DNA from 3 places in the Candidatus Pantoea symbiotica genome. Region 3 is predicted to be linked to each of the others. Evidence: predicted binding sites of a transcription regulator. Region 3 holds the regulator's gene; each other region holds the start of a gene.
The links. Region 3 encodes sigma-54, which starts transcription at its own class of promoters, with help from an activator protein. Its sites were predicted from a motif close to GTTGGCACANNTTTCGCTNT; they were not measured.
Positions count from the first base shown of each region.

Region 1: a site for sigma-54 is predicted at 3,897-3,916, ahead of ACXIZX_RS03505 (gamma-glutamyltransferase family protein). Genes of this name have one in related genera too.
Region 2: a site for sigma-54 is predicted at 3,314-3,333, ahead of ACXIZX_RS17290 (gamma carbonic anhydrase family protein). Genes of this name have one in related genera too.

Region 1 is NZ_JBSZHR010000002.1:636,846-644,224, reverse strand. It holds gene ACXIZX_RS03530 (amino acid ABC transporter ATP-binding protein) at 1-705, opposite strand, end outside; gene ACXIZX_RS03525 (amino acid ABC transporter permease) at 686-1,342, opposite strand; gene ACXIZX_RS03520 (amino acid ABC transporter permease) at 1,342-2,007, opposite strand; gene ACXIZX_RS03515 (transporter substrate-binding domain-containing protein) at 2,011-2,796, opposite strand; gene hpxU (MurR/RpiR family transcriptional regulator HpxU) at 2,989-3,828, opposite strand; gene ACXIZX_RS03505 (gamma-glutamyltransferase family protein) at 4,055-5,641, shown strand; gene hpxX (oxalurate catabolism protein HpxX) at 5,654-5,839, shown strand; gene ACXIZX_RS03495 (AtzE family amidohydrolase) at 5,836-7,233, shown strand; gene hpxZ (oxalurate catabolism protein HpxZ) at 7,236-7,379, shown strand, end outside.
Region 2 is NZ_JBSZHR010000002.1:3,592,524-3,599,902, forward strand. It holds rRNA gene ACXIZX_RS17270 (23S ribosomal RNA) at 1-844, opposite strand, end outside; tRNA gene ACXIZX_RS17275 (tRNA-Ala) at 1,046-1,121, opposite strand; tRNA gene ACXIZX_RS17280 (tRNA-Ile) at 1,238-1,314, opposite strand; rRNA gene ACXIZX_RS17285 (16S ribosomal RNA) at 1,388-2,927, opposite strand; gene ACXIZX_RS17290 (gamma carbonic anhydrase family protein) at 3,419-3,973, shown strand; gene aroE (shikimate dehydrogenase) at 3,983-4,804, opposite strand; gene tsaC (L-threonylcarbamoyladenylate synthase type 1 TsaC) at 4,808-5,383, opposite strand; gene ACXIZX_RS17305 (DNA topoisomerase family protein) at 5,380-5,934, opposite strand; gene smg (DUF494 family protein Smg) at 5,962-6,435, opposite strand; gene dprA (DNA-protecting protein DprA) at 6,407-7,379, opposite strand, start outside.
Region 3 is NZ_JBSZHR010000002.1:256,521-263,899, reverse strand. It holds gene kdsC (3-deoxy-manno-octulosonate-8-phosphatase KdsC) at 1-491, shown strand, start outside; gene lptC (LPS export ABC transporter periplasmic protein LptC) at 488-1,060, shown strand; gene lptA (lipopolysaccharide ABC transporter substrate-binding protein LptA) at 1,035-1,589, shown strand; gene lptB (LPS export ABC transporter ATP-binding protein) at 1,595-2,320, shown strand; gene rpoN (RNA polymerase factor sigma-54) at 2,369-3,808, shown strand; gene hpf (ribosome hibernation promoting factor) at 3,830-4,117, shown strand; gene ptsN (PTS IIA-like nitrogen regulatory protein PtsN) at 4,278-4,760, shown strand; gene rapZ (RNase adapter RapZ) at 4,813-5,667, shown strand; gene npr (PTS phosphocarrier protein NPr) at 5,664-5,936, shown strand; gene mtgA (monofunctional biosynthetic peptidoglycan transglycosylase) at 5,942-6,664, opposite strand.

The sequences.
Region 1 (7,379 bases), 380 kb from region 3:
CTTCAGCTCCGCCGTTTGCGGATTGGCGAACAGCGTTCTACTGTCGCCCTGTTCCCAGACGCGCCCCTGATGCATAAAGACCACGCGATCGCCCACGTCGCGGGCGAAGTTCATTTCATGGGTGACGAGAATCAGCGTCATGCCTTCGGCGGCCAGCTGCTCCAGCACTTTCAGCACTTCGCCGACCAGCTCGGGATCGAGCGCGGAGGTGATCTCGTCACAGAGTAAAACTTTGGGCTGCATCGCCAGCGCACGGGCAATCGCCACGCGCTGCTGCTGACCGCCTGACAGATTGGCCGGGTAGTAATTGATACGCTCACCAAGGCCGACTTTCTCCAGCATCTGCGTTGCCAGTTCACGGCATTCGGCTTGGTTTTTCTTCAACACGCGGCGCGGCGCCAGCATCACGTTTTCCAGCGCCGTCATGTGCGGGAACAGGTTGAAGTTCTGGAACACCATGCCGACCGAGCGGCTGATTTCACGCGCCTGCGATTCGCGGTCGGTAATCGTCATGCCGCCGAGTTTGATGCTGCCTTCCTGATAGCCTTCAAGCCCGTTCATGCAGCGCAGCAAGGTACTTTTGCCCGATCCGCTGCGGCCGATAATCGAGATCACTTCGCCGTGATCGACATCGAGATCCACACCTTTCAAGACGTGGTTGTCGCCGTAGTACTTCTGTACCTGATTAATGGTGATGAGCGGCATTGAATTTTTTCTCCAGGTACTGGCTGTAACGCGACAGCGGATAACACATCAGGAAGTAACCGAGCGCCACCAGGCCAAACACCTTGAACGGCTCATACGTCACGTTATTCAAAATGGTGCCGGCTTTGGTCAGCTCGACGAAACCGATAATCGAAGCCAGCGCGGTGCCTTTGATCACCTGCACGGCAAACCCAACCGTAGGCGCGATAGCGATGCGAATCGCCTGCGGCGCCACCACGCGAAACAGCGTTTGACCAAAGGTCAGGCCGAGACAGCGCGACGCTTCCCACTGCCCTTTTGGCAGGGCGCGAATGCTGCCGTACCAGATATCCAGCAAAAACGCGCTGGTGTAGAGCGTTAAGGCCAGCGAGGCGGCGGTCCATGGCGCTACATCGATGCCGAACAAGCCGACGCCGAAGAAAGCGAGGAACAGCTGCATCAGCAGCGGCGTGCCCTGAAACAGCTCGGTGTAAGCGCGCACCAGGCGCATCGGCCATTTGCGTTTCAGCAGGCGCATAAACAGCAGCGGTAAAGTCACCAGCGTGCCGCCAAAAAATGCCACCAGCGAGAGTAAAATTGTCCAGCGCGCTGCCAGCAGCAGGTTGCGCAGGATGTCCCAGTCGGTAAATTGCGTCATCATGCCGGCTGCGCTCCCAACCATTTACGTCCCAGCGCCAGCAGCAGTTGGCGCATGGCAATCGACAACGCCAGATAGATCAGCGTGGTCACGAAATAGACTTCAAAACTCAAAAAGGTGCGCGACTGAATCAGGTTGGCGGCGAAGGTCAACTCTTCGTACGACACCTGCGACACCACCGATGAACCGAGCATCACAATGATGCATTGGCTGACCAGCGCAGGATAAATGCGCTGCAGCGACGGCGGCAGCACTACGCGGATAAAGGTTTGCGTGCGGGTCAATCCCAGCACGCGCCCCGCTTCCCACTGGCCGCGCGGCGTCACCTGAATCCCGGCGCGAATAATTTCGGTGCTGTAAGCGCCCAGGTTAATCAACATCGCCAACAGCGCCGCTTCGCCCGCCGTCAGTTTCAGACCCAAATTGGGCAAACCAAACACGATAAAAAACAGCTGCACCACAAACGGCGTATTGCGGATCAGCTCGACATACAGGCCCCAGATGCGGCTCGCCCAGCTCGGTTTACCGCTGCGCAATGCTGCGCCGAGAATCCCGAGGCTGACGCCGCCCACGGTGGCGAGTACGGTGATCTGAATCGTGACCCATAATCCGGCCAGCAACTCTGGCCAGTGCGGCCAGAGATCGGCAAAGTTAAGTTGCGCCATGCTTTATGCGCCGAGGTTGGCTGGCAACGGCGCTTTCAGCCACTCTTCCGACAGCTTGTTCAGCGTGCCGTCTTTGATGCCCTGCTCAATCAGCGCATTCACTTTCTCTTTCAGCGCCGGCTCATCTTTTTTCAGGCCGATGTAGCACGGTGAATCTTTCAGCATGAACTGGGCAACCGGTGCTTTTGCTGCGTTCTGACGCGCAATGGCGGCGACAACCAGGTTACCGGTGGCAACGTACTGCACTTGTCCGGAAAGGTAGGCCGACAACGTGGTGTTGTTATCTTCGTAACGCTTCACCTGGGCGTCTTTAGGCGCGATATCGCTCAACACCATATCTTCCACTGCACCGCGCGTGACGCCGATGGATTTTCCGCTCAGCGCTGCCGCATCTTTCAGGGTTTCACCTTTCGGACCAAATACGCCGAGGAAGAACGGCGCATACGCTTGGGTGAAATCGATCACTTTTTCGCGCTCGGCGTTTTTGCCCATGCTGGAGATCACCAGATCGACTTTATCGGTCTGCAGATACGGCACGCGGTTGGCGCTGGAAACCGGCACCAGCTGCAACTTCAGTTTCATCTGTTTGGCGAGATACTTCGCCATGTCGATATCGTAGCCCTGCGGTTGCAGGTCAGTACCCACGGAACCGAACGGCGGGAAATCCTGCGGAACCGCCACCCGGATCACGCCGCGCTTCTGGATATCCTGCAGCTGATCGGCCATCGCACTCCCGACCTGCGCCATCAGCAATGCCGCGCCCGCTACCGCTAATAATACTTTTTTCATTATGCACCCCGGTGAGTTTACGTGAAACAAAAGATTCTTGACGAATCATTCTGCAACTAATGTGCCAACCGCAGTGCTGGGAGAAGAAAGGAGAAAAAACGTGAATTTACCGCGTTACTGGCAGCAAAAACGGGCATTGCGCCCGTTGGGATTAACGATCAAAAATAGTGCACTGCACCATGATGGCGCCCGTTATCGGTGTTCCAGCTCGTCGAGATGTTGATAAAGATCGGCAATTTGATGGATGCGCTGACGGCCCTGCGACAACATTTCATGCAGCAACGCATTCGCCAGCAGGTTAACCAGACTCATGGCGGAGGCGTAGCTATCAAAGGCGGAAACGCTGTCGAGTGGCGCACAAAGCTGCCAGCGCGCCAGCGTGATAATCCCCTGCGCCTGCGGCTCACACAGCGCCAGCACCGGGATGTTGCTCTGCTGCAGCTGCTGCATCAGCGGACGAATGATGCGTGGACGGCGACGAAACGCCATCACCACCACGATATCGTCGGGCGTGATATCCACCAGCTCTTCGCCCAGCGTCTGGCCCGGCTGCGGCAGCACATGCACCTGCGTACGCGCCTGCATCAGCTGCTGACGCAGGTGCAGCGCCACCGGATAGGCGTTACGCATGCCGATGATAAACACCCGTTTTGCCGCGCCCAGCGCACTAATCACCTCGCCAAACTGCTGCGGATCGATGCTGTTAACCCACTGCGTCAGATTCGCCATCTCCTGCTTATAATGGCGCGACAGCAAGGTGTTGCCCTGCACCGCATCACGATTGTCGGTGAGCGGCATGCCGCTCTGGCGCAGGATGCGCAGCTCATCGCGCATGTCCTTGTATTTCTCGTAACCGAGACGCTTGAACAAACGGCTAACCGTCGCCTTCGACACGCCGCTCAGCCGCGCCAGCTCGGCGCTGTTGTAGCTGATCAGGTCATCAAAATGGTCAAACACGAAGTCGGCAATGCGCTGCTCCTGCGGCGACAGTTGCGGATAGTGACTACGAAGGCGTTCATCAAGTTGTTTCATCATCGGTCCTGTAACTTTCGTTTCACCACAAGCTAGCATAAATCGATCCAGATTGATGTCCGACCAAAACTGGAACAGCTCTTGCTTAGATTTATGCAGTATTTGCAGATGTTCACGAATTCGCACATTCCGTAGCGGCGCAATTTATTGCGCGATAAATCGCGCCGCTACGGAATGTGCGGTGATTAAACAGAGTGCTTAAAAGAGAACAAGAGAAACAATCACTATGATACAGAGCAACATGGCGCCGTTAGGCATGGCCGTTACGCCCCATCATCTCGCCAGCGAAAGCGCTTTAGCGGTACTACGCGAAGGCGGCAACGCGCTGGAAGCGATGGTGGCCGCCGCTGCCACTATCGCCGTGGTTTACCCGCACATGAACGGTTTGGGTGGCGACGGCTTCTGGCTGGTGGTACCGCCAAACGGCGATCCCATCGCCATTGACGCCAGCGGCGCGGCCGGTTCACTGGCGCATCTCGATTTCTATCACGGCGAAACGCATATTCCGCATCGCGGACCCAAAGCCGCCCTAACCGTTGCCGGCACCGTGAGCGGTTGGCAGGAAGCATTGACGCTGGCGCAGGAACTCGGCGCTACGCCACTGCCATTAACCCGCTTGCTGCGCGATGCGATTCGCTATGCCGCCGACGGGATTCCGGTCACCGCCTCGCAGGCCGCCGCTACCGCCGCCAAACAGCATGAGTTACAGCATCAACCCGGTTTTGCCGCCACCTTTTTACCGGACGGCAGCGTTCCGGTTGCAGGCAGCCGCTTCACCCAACCGGCGCTGGCGAACACGCTCAGCATGCTGTGCGATCACGGACTCGAAAGTTTTTATCGCGGTGAACTGGCGCACCATCTGGCGCGCGAAATGAGCGCGCTGGGGATGCCAATCACGCTGGAAGATTTGCAGACGCATAAAGCCCGCCGCTGCACGCCGCTGCATCTGGCGCACAGTGAAGGCGATATCTGGAACATGACGCCGCCGACGCAGGGTTTGGTGTCGCTGGCGATCCTCGGCATTACCGATCGACTTAATATGGCTGACGCCAATGAAGCACAAACCGTGCACCGCATCGTCGAAGCCACCAAAAAAGCCTTTGCGCTGCGCGACAAGCACATCACCGATCCGCGCCACATCGACATTGATGTACAGAGCCTGCTGGATGCTGAACATCTCAGCACGCTGGCGGCGCAGGTGGACGAGCATCAAGCCGCTGCGTGGGGCACCGGGCGCGGACCGGGCGACACCGTGTGGATGGGCGTGATGGACAGCAGCGGGCTGGCCGTTTCGTTTATCCAGAGCGTCTATCACGAATTCGGCAGCGGCGTGGTACTGCCTGGCACCGGCATCACCTGGCAAAACCGGGGGGCCGCTTTCAGCCTGCAGCCCGATCATTTGCTGGCGCTGCAGCCGGGCAAACAGCCGTTCCATACCCTTAATCCCGCCGCCGCGCGTCTCAAAGATGGCCGCACCATGGTGTACGGTTCGATGGGCGGCGACGGCCAACCGCAAACCCAGGCGGCGATTTTCACCCGTCACGTGATTCAGGGGCATCCGCTGCAACAGGCGGTGAGCGCGCCGCGCTGGCTGCTGGGTCGCACATGGGGACAATCATCCGATTCGCTCAAGCTTGAAGCGCGCATCGCACCGGAAACGGTGCAGCAGCTGCGCGCACTCGGCCATGAGGTTGAACTGCTACCCGATTTCAGTGAAGTGGTCGGCCATGCAGGTGCGATCGTCAGACACAACAACGGCATGCTGGAAGGCGCGTTCGATCCGCGCAGCAACGGCAGCGCCGCCGGTTTCTAACGGAGATAATTGATGAGTTCACAACCGGACTGGGCCACCTATATCGCCCAAATGGAGCAGATTCTGGCGCTGGAGCTGGATGATGCGCGTCGCGCCGAGCTGCTGACGCAGTTCAACCGCATCGCCGCAATGGCCGAGCCGCTGATGGCGCTGCCGCTCGACGATCGACTGGAAGTGGCGGGAGTCTTTCATCCATGAAACTGTCGTCATTATCGATTAACGCCCTGCAGCAGGCGCTGAGCCAGGGCGAGATCAGCGCCCGCGATATCGCGCAACATACGCTCGCGGCGATTGAACAACATAATCCGGCGATCAACGCCTGGACCGAAGTCACCGGTCAGCGCATGCTGCGCGAAGCCGATCAGATCGATCAGCAGCGCCAGCGCGGCGAAACCTTGCCGCCGTTAGCCGCCATTCCTTACGCGGTGAAAAACCTGTTTGATGTCGCCGGACACAGCACCTTAGCTGGAGCCAGCATGTTCAGCGAACGCGCGGCGGCCCGCGAGGATGCGTGGGCGGTGAGCAAACTGCGTCAGTCTGGCGCGCTGCTCTCCGGCATGCTGAATATGGATGCCTATGCGTACGGTTTTACCACCGAAAACACCCATTACGGCGCGACGCACAACCCGCGCGATTTAACCCGCGTGGCGGGCGGATCGTCCGGCGGTTCGGCAGCGGCGGTGGCGGCGGGTTTGGTGCACTTCTCGCTCGGCACCGACACCAACGGCTCGATCCGCGTGCCCGCTTCGTTGTGCGGCATCTTCGGCCTGAAACCGACCTTTGGCCGCCTGTCGCGCAGCGGCAGCCATCCGTTTGTCGCCAGCCTCGATCACATCGGCCCATTTGCCCGTTCGGTTGAAGATTTGAGCCTGGTGTACGACACCTTGCAAGGTGCCGACGCCAGCGATGCCTTCCAGGCCGCGCAGCCCGTTGCGCCAGCCAGCGCCGGGCTTAACAAGGGCGCAGAAGGCGTGCGCAGCGCGGTACTCGGCGGGTTCTTCTCAACCTGGTGCAGCGATGAAGCGCGCGCCGCCGTGGCCGTTGCGGCTAAAGCACTGCAGGCAATCGACGAAGTGACTTTACCGAATGCAGAGATCGCCCGTTCGGCGGCCTTTATCATGACCGCCGCAGAAGGCGGTAATCATTACTTGCCTATGCTGCGCACGCAGCCCGAGCAGTTCGAGCCCAACTCACGTGAACGCTTGCTGGCCGGAGCGATGCTGCCCTCGGCGTGGTACGTGCAGGCGCAGCGTTTCCGCCGTCACTTCCAGCAGCAGGTGCTGCCGCTGTTTGAGCAGTTCGATGTGCTGATTGCACCCGCCACACCGTGTACCGCCACCACCATCGGCCAGGAAACCATTCACATCAACGGCCAGCATTTGCCGACGCGCGCCAGCATGGGCATGCTGACCCAGCCGATTTCGTTCCTTGGCTTACCGGTCTGTACCGTGCCGCTGCAAACCGCCAGCGGCTTGCCGATTGGTTTACAGCTGATCGCCGCACCGTTTAAAGAACATCTGGCACTGCGCGCCGCCTGGGCGCTGCAACAGCAAGGGCTGACGCTGCCACAAACCACCTTAATGGATGCCTGAAGATGACACCTGAACATATCGATCGCCCGGCAGTGCTCGCCGAAGTCACCGCCGCCTTTTACCGCTACGAGCAGGCGTTGATCAGCAATGACGTTGAGGTGCTGGATGAGCTGTTCTGGCACGACAAACGCACCGTGCGTTTGGGC
Region 2 (7,379 bases), 3.3 Mb from region 3:
TTCACGAGGCGCTACCTAAATAGCTTTCGGGGAGAACCAGCTATCTCCCGGTTTGATTGGCCTTTCACCCCCAGCCACAAGTCATCCGCTAATTTTTCAACATTAGTCGGTTCGGTCCTCCAGTTAGTGTTACCCAACCTTCAACCTGCCCATGGCTAGATCACCGGGTTTCGGGTCTATACCCTGCAACTTAACGCCCAGTTAAGACTCGGTTTCCCTGCGGCTCCCCTATACGGTTAACCTTGCTACAGAATATAAGTCGCTGACCCATTATACAAAAGGTACGCAGTCACCCCATAAATGAGGCTCCCACTGCTTGTACGTACACGGTTTCAGGTTCTGTTTCACTCCCCTCGCCGGGGTTCTTTTCGCCTTTCCCTCACGGTACTGGTTCACTATCGGTCAGTCAGGAGTATTTAGCCTTGGAGGATGGTCCCCCCATATTCAGACAGGATACCACGTGTCCCGCCCTACTCTTCGAACTCACAGTATGTGCACTTTCGTGTACGGGGCTATCACCCGGTATCGCGCGACTTTCCAGACGCTTCCACTAACGCACAAACTGATTCAGGTTCTGGGCTGTTCCCCGTTCGCTCGCCGCTACTGGGGGAATCTCGGTTGATTTCTTTTCCTCTGGGTACTTAGATGTTTCAGTTCCCCAGGTTCGCCTCGCAACACTATGTATTCATGTTGCGATGATGCACTGAGTGCACCGGGTTTCCCCATTCGGACATCGTCGGCTGTAGCGGTTCATATCACCTTACCGACGCTTTACGCAGATTAGCACGTCCTTCATCGCCTCTGACTGCCAGGGCATCCACCGTGTACGCTTAGTCGCTTAACCTCACAACCCACAGGCGTTTTGCAACGCTGCAGACTGCAGGCATTGAGAGACTCGAACATATCGCAGCTTCATTCTTATTACGGAGAATGAATACGATACGTCGTTTCAATTTTCAGCTTGTTCCGGATTGTTAAAGAGCAATAACTTCGCAATGTACCCGAGGATACATTCTGAAGTTAGTTATCAACGTGGGGTCGTTGATGGTGGAGCTAAGCGGGATCGAACCGCTGACCTCCTGCGTGCAAGGCAGGCGCTCTCCCAGCTGAGCTATAGCCCCATAGAGTTTTGCAAAACGCGTGCTTACCAGGAGAATTCTTTCACAGACAAGGCGTGACGACGCGAAGCATACTGAAGTATGCGAGTCGTTGTCACAACGCTGTATGGGGAAGAATTTGGTAGGCCTGAGTGGACTTGAACCACCGACCTCACCCTTATCAGGGGTGCGCTCTAACCACCTGAGCTACAAGCCTGCAGGCGTTTTACGCTCTTCTTTAATTTCATCAGACAATCTGTGTGAGCACTGCGCGGGAAGGTATCTTCAGGTAAGGAGGTGATCCAACCGCAGGTTCCCCTACGGTTACCTTGTTACGACTTCACCCCAGTCATGAATCACAAAGTGGTAAGCGCCCTCCCGAAGGTTAAGCTACCTACTTCTTTTGCAACCCACTCCCATGGTGTGACGGGCGGTGTGTACAAGGCCCGGGAACGTATTCACCGTAGCATTCTGATCTACGATTACTAGCGATTCCGACTTCACGGAGTCGAGTTGCAGACTCCGATCCGGACTACGACGCACTTTATGAGGTCCGCTTGCTCTCGCGAGGTCGCTTCTCTTTGTATGCGCCATTGTAGCACGTGTGTAGCCCTACTCGTAAGGGCCATGATGACTTGACGTCATCCCCACCTTCCTCCAGTTTATCACTGGCAGTCTCCTTTGAGTTCCCGGCCGAACCGCTGGCAACAAAGGATAAGGGTTGCGCTCGTTGCGGGACTTAACCCAACATTTCACAACACGAGCTGACGACAGCCATGCAGCACCTGTCTCAGAGTTCCCGAAGGCACCAAAGCATCTCTGCTAAGTTCTCTGGATGTCAAGAGTAGGTAAGGTTCTTCGCGTTGCATCGAATTAAACCACATGCTCCACCGCTTGTGCGGGCCCCCGTCAATTCATTTGAGTTTTAACCTTGCGGCCGTACTCCCCAGGCGGTCGACTTAACGCGTTAGCTCCGGAAGCCACTCCTCAAGGGAACAACCTCCAAGTCGACATCGTTTACGGCGTGGACTACCAGGGTATCTAATCCTGTTTGCTCCCCACGCTTTCGCACCTGAGCGTCAGTCTTTGTCCAGGGGGCCGCCTTCGCCACCGGTATTCCTCCAGATCTCTACGCATTTCACCGCTACACCTGGAATTCTACCCCCCTCTACAAGACTCTAGCCTGCCAGTTTCGAATGCAGTTCCCAGGTTAAGCCCGGGGATTTCACATCCGACTTGACAGACCGCCTGCGTGCGCTTTACGCCCAGTAATTCCGATTAACGCTTGCACCCTCCGTATTACCGCGGCTGCTGGCACGGAGTTAGCCGGTGCTTCTTCTGCGGGTAACGTCAATCGGTGAAGCTATTAACTCCACCGCCTTCCTCCCCGCTGAAAGTACTTTACAACCCGAAGGCCTTCTTCATACACGCGGCATGGCTGCATCAGGCTTGCGCCCATTGTGCAATATTCCCCACTGCTGCCTCCCGTAGGAGTCTGGACCGTGTCTCAGTTCCAGTGTGGCTGGTCATCCTCTCAGACCAGCTAGGGATCGTCGCCTAGGTGAGCCATTACCCCACCTACTAGCTAATCCCATCTGGGCACATCCGATGGTGTGAGGCCCGAAGGTCCCCCACTTTGGTCTTGCGACGTTATGCGGTATTAGCTACCGTTTCCAGTAGTTATCCCCCTCCATCGGGCAGTTTCCCAGACATTACTCACCCGTCCGCCACTCGTCACCCGAGAGCAAGCTCTCTGTGCTACCGTTCGACTTGCATGTGTTAGGCCTGCCGCCAGCGTTCAATCTGAGCCATGATCAAACTCTTCAATTTAAGTTTGATTTGCTGAAACAAGTTCAGCGGTGCTCATCTGTAAAACGTCATAATGAATTTCATTATGTGTTCACTCGTGAGGCTTTGATATTTTTTACGTCCGGAGACGCTGATATCAATCCTGCGAGTGCCCACACAGATTGTCTGATAAATTGTTAAAGAGCGTTGCGAACAGCGGCTGAACCGTCTGTCGCGAGGTGGCGTATACTACTCTACTCTCCTTCGGAGTCAAACACTTTTTTCAGCGTTTTCATCCGGCGGGATGAATTTCTTCACTCCCTGCTGAGCCGTCTGCGTTGCCGCTTTGCCGTCTCAGTGGTGGCGCATTATAGGGATCCGAATTTTTTGCACAACCCCTTTTTTCGATCTTTTTAATCGACTGGCGAGTTTTCACTCTTTTCGCTGCGATCGCGAGCGATCCGCTCAAAAATCATCTTGTTTATCCGTCTTTTAAGCCGCAGGCTTGGGTAAAAACGTAAAAGGAGAAGATCATGTCTACAGCCCTACGACCTTATAAGAACCATTTTCCACAACGAGGCGATCGCGTGATGATCGACAGCAGCAGCGTGGTGGTGGGTGAAGTACAACTTGCCGATGACGTAAGCATCTGGCCGCTGGTTGCGATTCGCGGTGACGTCAATAAAGTCGTGATAGGTAAAAGAAGCAATATTCAAGATGGCAGCGTACTGCATGTCACTCACAAGTCCACCAGCAACCCAGAAGGTTATCCGCTGATTGTCGGCGAAGATGTCACAGTAGGGCATAAGGCGATGCTGCACGGCTGTACTATCGGCAATCGCGTACTGGTTGGTATGGGATCCATTCTACTGGACGGCGTGATCGTTGAAGATGATGTGATGATTGGCGCTGGCAGTTTGGTGCCGCCGGGTAAACGGCTGGAAAGTGGCTACCTGTATTTAGGCAGCCCGGTTAAACAAGTGCGCCCGCTCAGTGAAGCGGAGATTACCGGGCTGCTTTATTCGTCCAACAACTATGTGGGTTGGAAGAATGAATATCTCGATCAGGAAAGCCAACCTCATCCCTGATCGCCAACCTTATCCCTGCTGCATCGACTGCTTTAGTTTGGCAATCACTGGCGTGATCTCTGGCATCACGCCATGCCATAAATGGAAAGCGTGAGCGGCTTGCCCTACTAACATGCCAACGCCATCCGCCAGTTGCTGCGCGCCCTGCTGCTGGCACCACAGTAAAAATGGCGTCATACCTTGTTGATAAAACATGTCGTAGCATCGCGATTGCGCATTAATTAGCGATGTGCCCAATGCCGGAACTTTTCCATCAACACCGCTTGAGGTCGCATTAATGATCAGATCAAATTGCTGATCCGCTAATTGCTCAAAGCTGGCCGCTTTAATATCCCCGCTATGCTGGAAAATCTCTGCCAGTTGCTCGGCGCGTTCCACGGTGCGATTCACCACCACCAGCGAACATCCGAATGAAAGCAGAGGCAGGATCACGCCACGCGCAGCACCACCGGCGCCCACCAGCAGAATTTGATCGCCGGGATGGATCATCTGCAATCGTTCCAGATCGCTGAGCAAACCGATGCCATCCGTGTTATCGCCGAAGATCTTGCCCTGCGCATCTTTCTTTAAGGTATTAACCGCACCAGATAATGCCGCGCGCTCACTGAGCTCATCGGCAAATTCCCACGCCTGCTGTTTAAAAGGCAGCGTGACATTGGCACCTTTACCGCCTTGTGCAAAGAAATCCGCGATCGACTGTGGAAATCCCTCAAGTGGCGCGCACTCCTTGCCATATTGATGCTCAATGCCAGTTTGCTCAGCGAACAGGCGGTGAATGAAAGGAGATTTGCTGTGCGCAATCGGATGACCAAAAACGGCAAAATTTTCCATGTATTAGCCCTGACGGATAAGTTCACCGCTAATGACGTCGCGGATTTCAGAAGGATTCAGTCGCCCACCTGTTTCAGCATGCAAGACCGGGAACTGCGGACCAAATTGCTTAGCAACCTCATCCGCATTACGGCATGGCGGTTCGCCGGAAAGATTGGCGCTGGTCGAAACCAGAGGTTTACCAAAACCACGACACAAAGCCTGTACGTCCGGATGATCGCTAACGCGAATGGCCAGTGAGTCGAAACGCCCGGTTAACCAGCGCGGCGTATGTGGCGAGGCGGGCACCACATAGGTCACCGGGCCTGGCCAACTTGCAAACATACGCTCGCGCTGCAGCACCGAGAGTTCACGATCCGCGATATAAGGTTCCAGCTGCGCGTAATCGGACGCAATCAAAATGAGTCCCTTCTCGACTGGGCGCTGCTTGAGCGCCAAAAGCGCCATTACGGCCACTTCGCTGTCGGGATCGCAGCCCAATCCAAATACGGCTTCGGTTGGATAGGCGATAACTTCCTGTTGCTGTAACTTCTCAATGCAATAATCGAGACTACCCGCTGAATACTGACTTGGCTTCATGATGATGATTCGTCCTGGACGATAGGCTTACCGCAGCGTTTGCTGGCGCAGAAGCGCTTCATGCCTTGTGCGGTTTTCTTCTCTATTAATAATGGGAACTGGCAATGCGGGCAAACGCCTTCAACCGGCGCTGCGTTAAGGACAAACTGACAATCTGGATAGCGATCGCAGGAGTAGAAGGTTTTGCCATAGCGCGAGCGCCGTTGTACCAGTTTACCGTTCTGACATTGCGGACAGGCGATAGCTGTTTCATCTGGCTTATCGATGGTTTCGGTGTAATCACATTCCGGATAATGACTGCAACCCACGAACATGCCAAATCGTCCCTGACGCAGAACTTTGTCTGCGCCACACTGAGGGCACGCATGGCCTTCCAGTACTTTAACGACATGACCATCTCCCTGACTTTTCAGCGGGCGGATGTAATCGCAGGTGGGATAATTCACACACCCCAGAAAAGGGCCGTGTTTGCCAGAACGTATAACTAATTCTGCCCCGCAAGCGGGGCAGGGATCGTGTTTAGGCACGCAGAATAGTGCTGATTTACTCATATTACCGGTTGCATCAATCGCAGATTATTAATGCAGCATACCTTCATTGACGTCGAATAACAGTTCTTCCATTTGCTGATAGGCGTTTTCACATCCTGGGATGTTAAACAGCACCATCAACACCACCCATTTGAGATCTTCAAGATCGAATTCGAGGGTATCAAGGGCCATTACACGTTCGATGACCATTTCGCGCGTTTCCATATTCAGCACCTGGACCTGTTCCAGGAACAAAATAAAACCGCGACATTCTGCATCTAAGCGCTGGTTTTCCTCTTCGGTGTAGATTCGCATTGAGAGCGGATCGTTTGCCATGAGTACAGGCGCAACCAAGCCTTCCTGATAATCCGCTAACCGTTCAAGCCAATTCAACGCATTGTAGATATCTTCACGATGAAAACCGGCATCGGTTAAATCATCGGTCAATTTATCCTGATCGACGCGCATTTCAGCTTCGTTGTGGATATACGTCTCAAACAAGTACATAAGTACGTCGAACATGGCATGCCCTCCTCAATCGGACATAGCCGCCGGGTACAGCTGCGATCCATCCTGCTAACTCCAGCTCCAGCAGGTGAGCTGCGATAACTGGCACAGGTTGGCCGGCACGTTCAGCGACGACGTCAACAGGTGTAACCTCATCACCTACGTTAGCCAACACAGTTGCAAATGGCAATGGCACATCGTCACTGTGTTGTGAATATATTGTTTCTGAACTGCTATCAGGCAACCATTGAAGTGTTGAATGTAAATCTTCAAGGATATTGTTGGGATGCGCCACCAGCAGCGCGCCTTGCTGGATAAGCCAGTGCGTTCCTTCACTGCCGGGATTGCCTAGCGCGCCGGGTAACGCATAAACGTTACGATTTTGTTCCAAAGCGTAGCGTGCCGTCACCAGCGATCCGCTTTTCAAAGTGGCCTCAATCACCAATACGCCAAGGCTTAAACCACTGATGATGCGATTACGTCGGGGAAAATTCACCGCATGCGGTGCCGTATCAAGGGGGAATTCCGAGATCAGTGCGCCATCTCCAGTGATGATCTCGCGTGCCAGCGCTTGATGACTTTTAGGGTAAATATGCTGTAGTCCGCTACCTAACACCGCCACAGTTTTACCCTGCGCTTCTAGCGCGGCACGATGCGCCACGCCATCAATTCCACGCGCCAGGCCGCTGGTGATGGTCAATCCACTCAGCGCCAATTGCTGTGTAAACCAGCTTCCCCACTGCTTACCATAATGCGTGCAATGACGGCTGCCCACGACACCAATTTGGGGCGTCTGCAAAGCATCCAAACTTCCAGCGACATACAGCAATGAGGGTCTTCGACTGATTTCCGCTAACGTCGAGGGATAATGTTCATCGATACAGGAAACTAGCTGATGCTGTTCATCCTCCAGCCACAGATGCGTTCGTTCTAACTGGCGTGGACACAGCACTTTAAAC
Region 3 (7,379 bases):
TTCGCCTGCTGATTTGTGACGTCGATGGCGTGATGTCGGATGGCGTGATTTACATGGGCAACAGCGGTGAAGAGCTGAAGGCTTTTAACGTGCGCGATGGTTATGGCGTGCGTTGCTTGCTGACCTCCGGCATCGAAGTGGCTATTATTACCGGCCGCAAAGCAAAACTGCTGGAAGATCGCTGTAAGACGCTCGGCATTACGCATCTTTACCAGGGACAATCGGATAAGCTTTTGGCCTGGCGGGAACTCCTGGATAAACTGTCATTAACCGCCGATCAGGTCGCCTACATTGGCGATGACCTGATCGACTGGCCGGTGATGGCGCAGGCGGGTTTGAGCGTGGCCGTTGCCGATGCCCACCCGATTTTACTGCCGCGTGCGCATTATGTTACCCGCATTGCCGGTGGCCGCGGCGCGGTACGTGAGTTGTGCGATCTGATCTTGATGGCGCAGAACAAATTTGAGGATGCCAAAGGGCAATCAATATGAGTAAGAGCAGGCGTTGGATGACGCTGATCCTGGCCTTGATCGCCTTAGTGCTGATCGGCTGGAATCTCACCAACCAGGATGACGACCGAACGCCGGTGGCGACTAACGATCAAGCGCCAACCTACACCAGCGAGAAATCGAACACGGTGGTGTATAACCCAACAGGCGCGCTGGGCTATAAGCTGGTCTCCGATAAAGTCACCTACTTTGCTGCCGATGAGATAAGTTGGTTCGATAATCCGGTGATGACCACCTATGACGTAAACAAAGTCGCGACATGGTCGGTGCGCGCCGATAAGGCAAAGCTGACTAAAGATCGTATGCTTTATCTTTATGGCAACGTTGTCGTCAATACTTTGACCCAGGATTCACAGCTTGAGCGCATCCTTACCGATAACGCTCAGGTTAATTTGGTCACCCAGGATGTGACATCTGACGATCAAGTCACCCTTTTTGGCCGCAGTTTTAATTCCACTGGCATGAAAATGCGCGGCAATTTACGGACGAAACATGCTGAGCTGCTTGAAAAGGTCAAAACTTCCTATGAAATTCAAAATGAACAAAAATAGCCTTAAGTTATTGCTGGTGAGTACGCTGCTGGCAACGAGCCTGCCTGCGCTGGCATTAACCGGCGACTCAGACAAACCGGTGAATATTGACTCCGTCAACCAGGCGCTGGATCTGCAGGGCAACGTCGCGACCTTTACCGGCAACGTGATTGTGACCCAGGGTTCCATCAAGATTACCGCCGATAAAGTGGTCGTCACCCGTCCGGGCGGCGATAGCAAGAAAACCATCGTTGATGCTTACGGCACGCCAGCCACCTTCTATCAGATGCAGGATAACGGTAAGCCGGTGCAAGGCCACGCCAGTAAACTGCACTATGAACTGGCGAATGATTTTGTTGAGCTGACCGGTAATGCCTTCATTCAGCAGCAGGATAGCAACATTAAAGGCGACCGCATCACTTACCTGGTGAAAGAGCAGAAGATGCAGGCGTTCAGCCAGGGTGACAGCAAGCGCGTGACCACCGTTCTGGTTCCGTCGCAGCTGCAGGACAAAAACGGTTCGTCCGCGAGCCCTAAAAAGAGTAACTGATTGCTATGGCTACACTAATCGCTGAGAACCTGGCGAAAGCCTACAAAGGCCGCCGCGTGGTGGAAGATGTTAGCCTGCAGGTAAAATCCGGCGAGATTGTCGGCCTGCTGGGCCCAAACGGTGCCGGTAAAACCACCACCTTTTACATGGTGGTCGGAATTGTGCCGCGCGATGCGGGCCGCATCGTAATTGATGATGAAGACATCAGCATCCTGCCGCTGCATGCGCGTGCCCGTCGCGGTATCGGCTATCTGCCGCAGGAAGCCTCGATCTTCCGTCGCCTGAGCGTGTACGACAACCTGATGGCGGTGCTGCAGATCCGTGATGATCTGACAGAAGAGCAGCGTCAGGATCGTGCCAACGAGCTGATGGAAGAGTTCCATATCGGCCATCTGCGCGACAGCATGGGCCAGGCGCTGTCGGGTGGTGAACGCCGTCGTGTAGAAATTGCTCGCGCGCTGGCGGCTAATCCTAAATTCATCCTGCTGGATGAGCCTTTTGCCGGTGTTGACCCCATTTCGGTTATCGACATCAAGAAAATCATCGAGCATCTGCGTGACAGCGGCCTTGGCGTGCTGATTACCGACCACAACGTGCGTGAAACCCTCGCGGTGTGTGAACGCGCTTATATAGTTAGCCAGGGGCATTTAATTGCCCATGGCACGCCTGATGAAATTCTTGTAGATGAGCAGGTTAAGCGTGTTTATTTGGGCGAAGAGTTCAGACTCTGATAAGGTGTCGTAACACCCTACGTTTGCTTAGGAAATTCTAACCGAATTATGAAGCAAGGTTTGCAACTCAGGCTCAGCCAACAGCTGGCGATGACTCCACAGTTGCAGCAAGCCATTCGCTTGCTGCAACTCTCTACGCTTGAACTCCAGCAAGAACTCCAACTGGCGCTGGAAAGCAATCCGCTGCTTGAACAAACCGATCTGCACGAAGAAGTCGACGCGCGCGAATTTCAGGAACAAGAGAGTGATTCATTAGACACGCGTGAAGCTCTTGAACAGAAAGACATGCCTGAAGATCTCCCGCTCGACGCCACCTGGGACGAAATCTACACTGCGGGCACGCCGTCAGGCACCGGCACCGATTACCAGGATGACGAACTGCCAATCTATCAGGGCGAAACCACGCAATCGCTGCAGGATTACCTGATGTGGCAGGTTGAGTTAACGCCGTTCACTGATACCGATCGCGCCATCGCTACATCCATTGTTGATGCCATTGACGACACCGGCTATCTCACCGTCAGCTTACAAGATATTTATGACAGTATTGGCGATGAAGAGCTGACGCTAGAAGAAGTTGAAGCCGTGCTCAAACGGGTGCAGCGTTTCGATCCGGTCGGCGTCGGTGCGCGTGATTTGCGTGATTGCCTGTTAGTGCAGCTTTCGCAATATGATGCCGCTACGCCCATGCTGGCGGAAGCGCGCCTGATTGTGAGCGAACATCTTGATCTGCTGGCCAACCATGACTTCCGCAGCCTGATGCGCGTAACGCGTCTGAAGGAAGAGGTGCTGAAAGAGGCGATGTTGCTGATTCAGTCACTCGATCCGCGCCCTGGCCAGTCAATCAATACCAGCGAACCGGAATATGTTATTCCCGATGTGCTGGTGCGCAAAATCAGCAAGCGCTGGACGGTTGAACTGAATTCCGACAGCATGCCGCGCCTGAAAATCAATCAGCAGTATGCTGCGATGGGCGGAGCAGGCCGTAATGAAAGCGATAATCAGTTTATTCGTAGCAACTTACAGGAAGCCAAGTGGCTGATTAAGAGCCTGGAGAGCCGTAACGACACGCTGCTGAAAGTGACACGCTGTATCGTTGAACAGCAGCAGGCGTTTTTTGAGCAGGGTGAGGAGTACATGCGTCCGATGGTGCTGGCGGATATCGCTCAGGCTGTTGATATGCACGAATCCACTATTTCCCGCGTGACCACGCAAAAGTATTTACACAGCCCGCGTGGCATCTTTGAACTGAAGTATTTTTTCTCCAGTCACGTCAACACCGAAGGCGGCGGCGAAGCCTCGTCCACGGCGATTCGTGCATTAGTGAAAAAATTGATCTCGGCGGAAAACCCCGCAAAACCCTTGAGCGACAGCAAACTGACCTCCATGTTATCCGAACAGGGCATCATGGTAGCGCGACGTACGGTTGCTAAATATCGCGAGTCTTTATCTATACCGCCATCAAACCAGCGTAAACAGCTAGTTTGACCGAACGAAGAAGGAAGACCTATGCAGCTAAACCTTACCGGACTTAATGTTGAGATTACCGAACCTCTGCGTGAATTTGTAAATACCAAATTTGCCAAACTGGAACACTATTTTGATCGCATCAATCAGGTTTATATTGTTCTGAAGGTAGAGAAGGTGACGCAGATTGCGGATGCAACACTTCACGTCAACGGCGGGGAGCTGCACGCCACATCGGAAGCGGAAGACATGTACGCGGCCATCGACGGGTTAATCGACAAGCTTTCCCGTCAGCTGACCAAACACAAAGACAAACTGAAAAAACACTAACCTTCACGCTTGCAGAGTGCTGACTGATTCGGCACTTAGAGCATAAATGGGGCGGATATTACCGCCCCGTTTTGTCATCTGCGCAAGCGCCAGCGGACGAAGGGCAATGAAATCAATCGCCTGAACCTCGCGGCTATGTGAACTCGCAAGTGAAACGATGATGAACAACGATCTAACACTGGAATTGAGCTCGGTCCTTTCACTGGACTGTACCCGTAGCGGCGTACACTGCCAGAGTAAAAAACGCGCGCTGGAAATTATCAGCGAGCTGGCAGCGAAGCAGCTCAATCTGCCGCACCAGACGCTTTTCGAAGCCATCCTGACCCGCGAACGTATGGGCAGTACCGGTATTGGCAACGGCATCGCCATTCCACATGGCAAGCTGGAGGAGGACACCTTACGCGCTGTCGGCGTGTTTATCAGCCTCGATCAGCCTATCGCTTTTGATGCGGTAGACAATCAGCCGGTTGACCTGCTGTTTGCCCTGCTGGTACCTGCGGACCAGTGTAAAACCCACTTGCACACGCTTTCGCTGGTTGCCAAACGTCTGGCGGATAAAACCGTATGTCGTCGTTTGCGTGCGGCACAGAGCGACGAAGAGCTCTACGCCATTATCACAGAAGCTCAGGAAGCACACTCTTAAGCGAGAAACACTTTTACCGGCCTGTTCGCCGGTTTAAAACGGGAGAAATGTGATGGTGCTGATGATCGTTAGCGGTCGGTCAGGCTCAGGAAAATCAGTCGCGCTGCGTGCCCTTGAAGATATGGGCTTCTACTGTGTCGACAACTTGCCGGTGGTATTGCTACCGGAGCTGGCGAATACCTTAACCGAACGCAATATCTCTGCGGCGGTCAGCATTGACGTGCGCAACATGCCGGAATCACCGGAAGTCTTTGAGGCCGCGCTCAATAATCTGCCGGATACCTTCTCGCCGCAGCTGCTGTTTCTCGATACCGATCGCAACACGCTGATTCGCCGCTACAGCGATACGCGTCGTCTGCATCCGCTCTCCAGCAAAAATCTGTCGCTGGAGAGTGCTATCGATGAAGAGAACGATCTGCTGGAGCCGCTGCGCTCACGCGCCGATCTGATTATCGATACGTCCGAGATGTCGGTTCATGAATTGGCGGAAATGCTACGTACGCGCCTGCTGGGCAAGCGCGAGCGTGAACTGACCATGGTGTTTGAGTCATTCGGCTTTAAACACGGCATTCCGATCGACGCCGATTATGTCTTCGATGTGCGTTTCCTGCCGAATCCGCACTGGGATCCTAAGCTGCGTCCGATGACCGGCCTGGATCGTCCGGTTGCCGCCTTCCTCGATCGTCACACCGAAGTGCACAACTTTATCTATCAAACGCGCAGCTATCTGGAACTGTGGCTGCCGATGCTGGAAACCAATAACCGCAGCTATCTCACCGTCGCCATCGGCTGTACTGGCGGAAAACATCGTTCAGTGTATATCGCTGAACAACTGGCGGATTATTTCCGTTCACGCGGTAAAAACGTGCAATCTCGTCATCGCACTCTGGAAAAACGCAAATCATGACCGTGAAGCAAACCGTTGAGATTCGTAACAAGCTGGGCATGCACGCGCGCCCGGCAATGAAGCTGTTCGAGCTGGTGCAGAGTTTTGATGCTGAAGTGTTGCTGCGTAACGAATCGGGCACCGAAGCCGAAGCCAGCAGCGTGATTGCGCTGCTGATGCTCGACTCAGCGAAAGGCGGCCATATTGAGATTGAAGCCAGCGGCCCGCAGGAAGAGCATGCGCTGGCAGCGGTTATTGAACTGTTTGAAGCGGGCTTTGACGAGGATTAAACCTATCAGTGCAGCTTGTAGCGATTGAGGAAACCCTCGCCGCCCAACTGGCGCATCTGCCGCATAATCCACTGCTGCCGCTGCCGCGTGTAGCCTGAAGGCGCATCGGCGCGGAAACGGATCGGATTGGGCAGCACCGCTGCCAGTAACGCCGCTTCAGACATCGTCAGGCGGCTAGCGGGTTTATGGAAATAGCGCTGTGAAGCTTCTTCCACGCCAAACACGCCGTCGCCAAATTCTGCGATATTAAGATAAACCGTCAGGATACGCCGCTTAGTCCACACGGTTTCGACTCCCACCGTTAATCCTGCTTCCAGCCCTTTACGCAACCAACTACGACCATCCCACAGAAACAAGTTTTTCGCCGTCTGCTGTGAAAGCGTTGAAGCACCGCGCATGCGTTCATTGCCATCGTTATCCAGCACTGACTGGATGGCATCGACATCAAAGCCCCAATGCTCGGGAAACTTTTGATCCTCAGAAGCGATAACTGCTAATGCCATCCACGGCGAGATTTCGTCCATGCCGACCCAATCCGAGTGCGCCACATAATCAAAGCGCCCAGTAAACCAGGCGCTGATTTGCCGTTCCACCATCACCGCTGAGAACGGTACCGGTAAAAAAGCAAACAGCAAAATGCCCGCTAACCAGATGCCAAGCCATGCCAGTAGCGCTTTAGCAATCAGCACTTTAATACGTTTTCCCAATGTCCCTTTACTCTTGCTCATGCAATTTTCTCTTACCTGTTCCCTGTATTAATCAATCACCCAAGTCACGATAGCGAATACCAACGATTAACCACTAAATTTTATCCTCAGACTGGTAAAGACGCCTGAAAAATTGTTGCCATCGCAATCAGTGTTCCTCTATTAGAGCCAATCACATCAAGCACTTCCGCCAAAAAGGAATCGGTTCCATAACGATCAATAGATCAAATGCTGCATGCATGAACACTTAACTGAATGTGATATCGCTCACGTAAATGCTTTCATGATGCTTAACTATCAATTTTATTGTTGTGCGAACTTGTTCATTGATAACAGAGACCATTCTGAAAAATGCGCCCAAATCTGTCTGATCCTGCATGCATTCGACCTCACGGATGGTAAAGCGATTTACCGCACGTTTGGTTTACATTATTCAATAAACTATAAACTGGAACTTTCCGTTTAAGGTTTCCAAAACGTTTTGGATAACCCGCCGAAAAATCTGTTTTTATCCATCAATATCAGAGTGTTAATCTTACTTAACCTCAATTTTTTGTCAGAATCAGATTTTCCATGCTTGTGTCAGGCTTTTCCTGCCGGTCACTGCAGCAAAACCAGGCAAAAAGCAGAACATTTGGTCAAAAAAAGTGCAATATGGCAAAGAAATTAATTCCTTGCTTGACTGTGTCAGCAAATTAATGTTTTCTGTATTTAATCGCTGCTCAACATCACACAA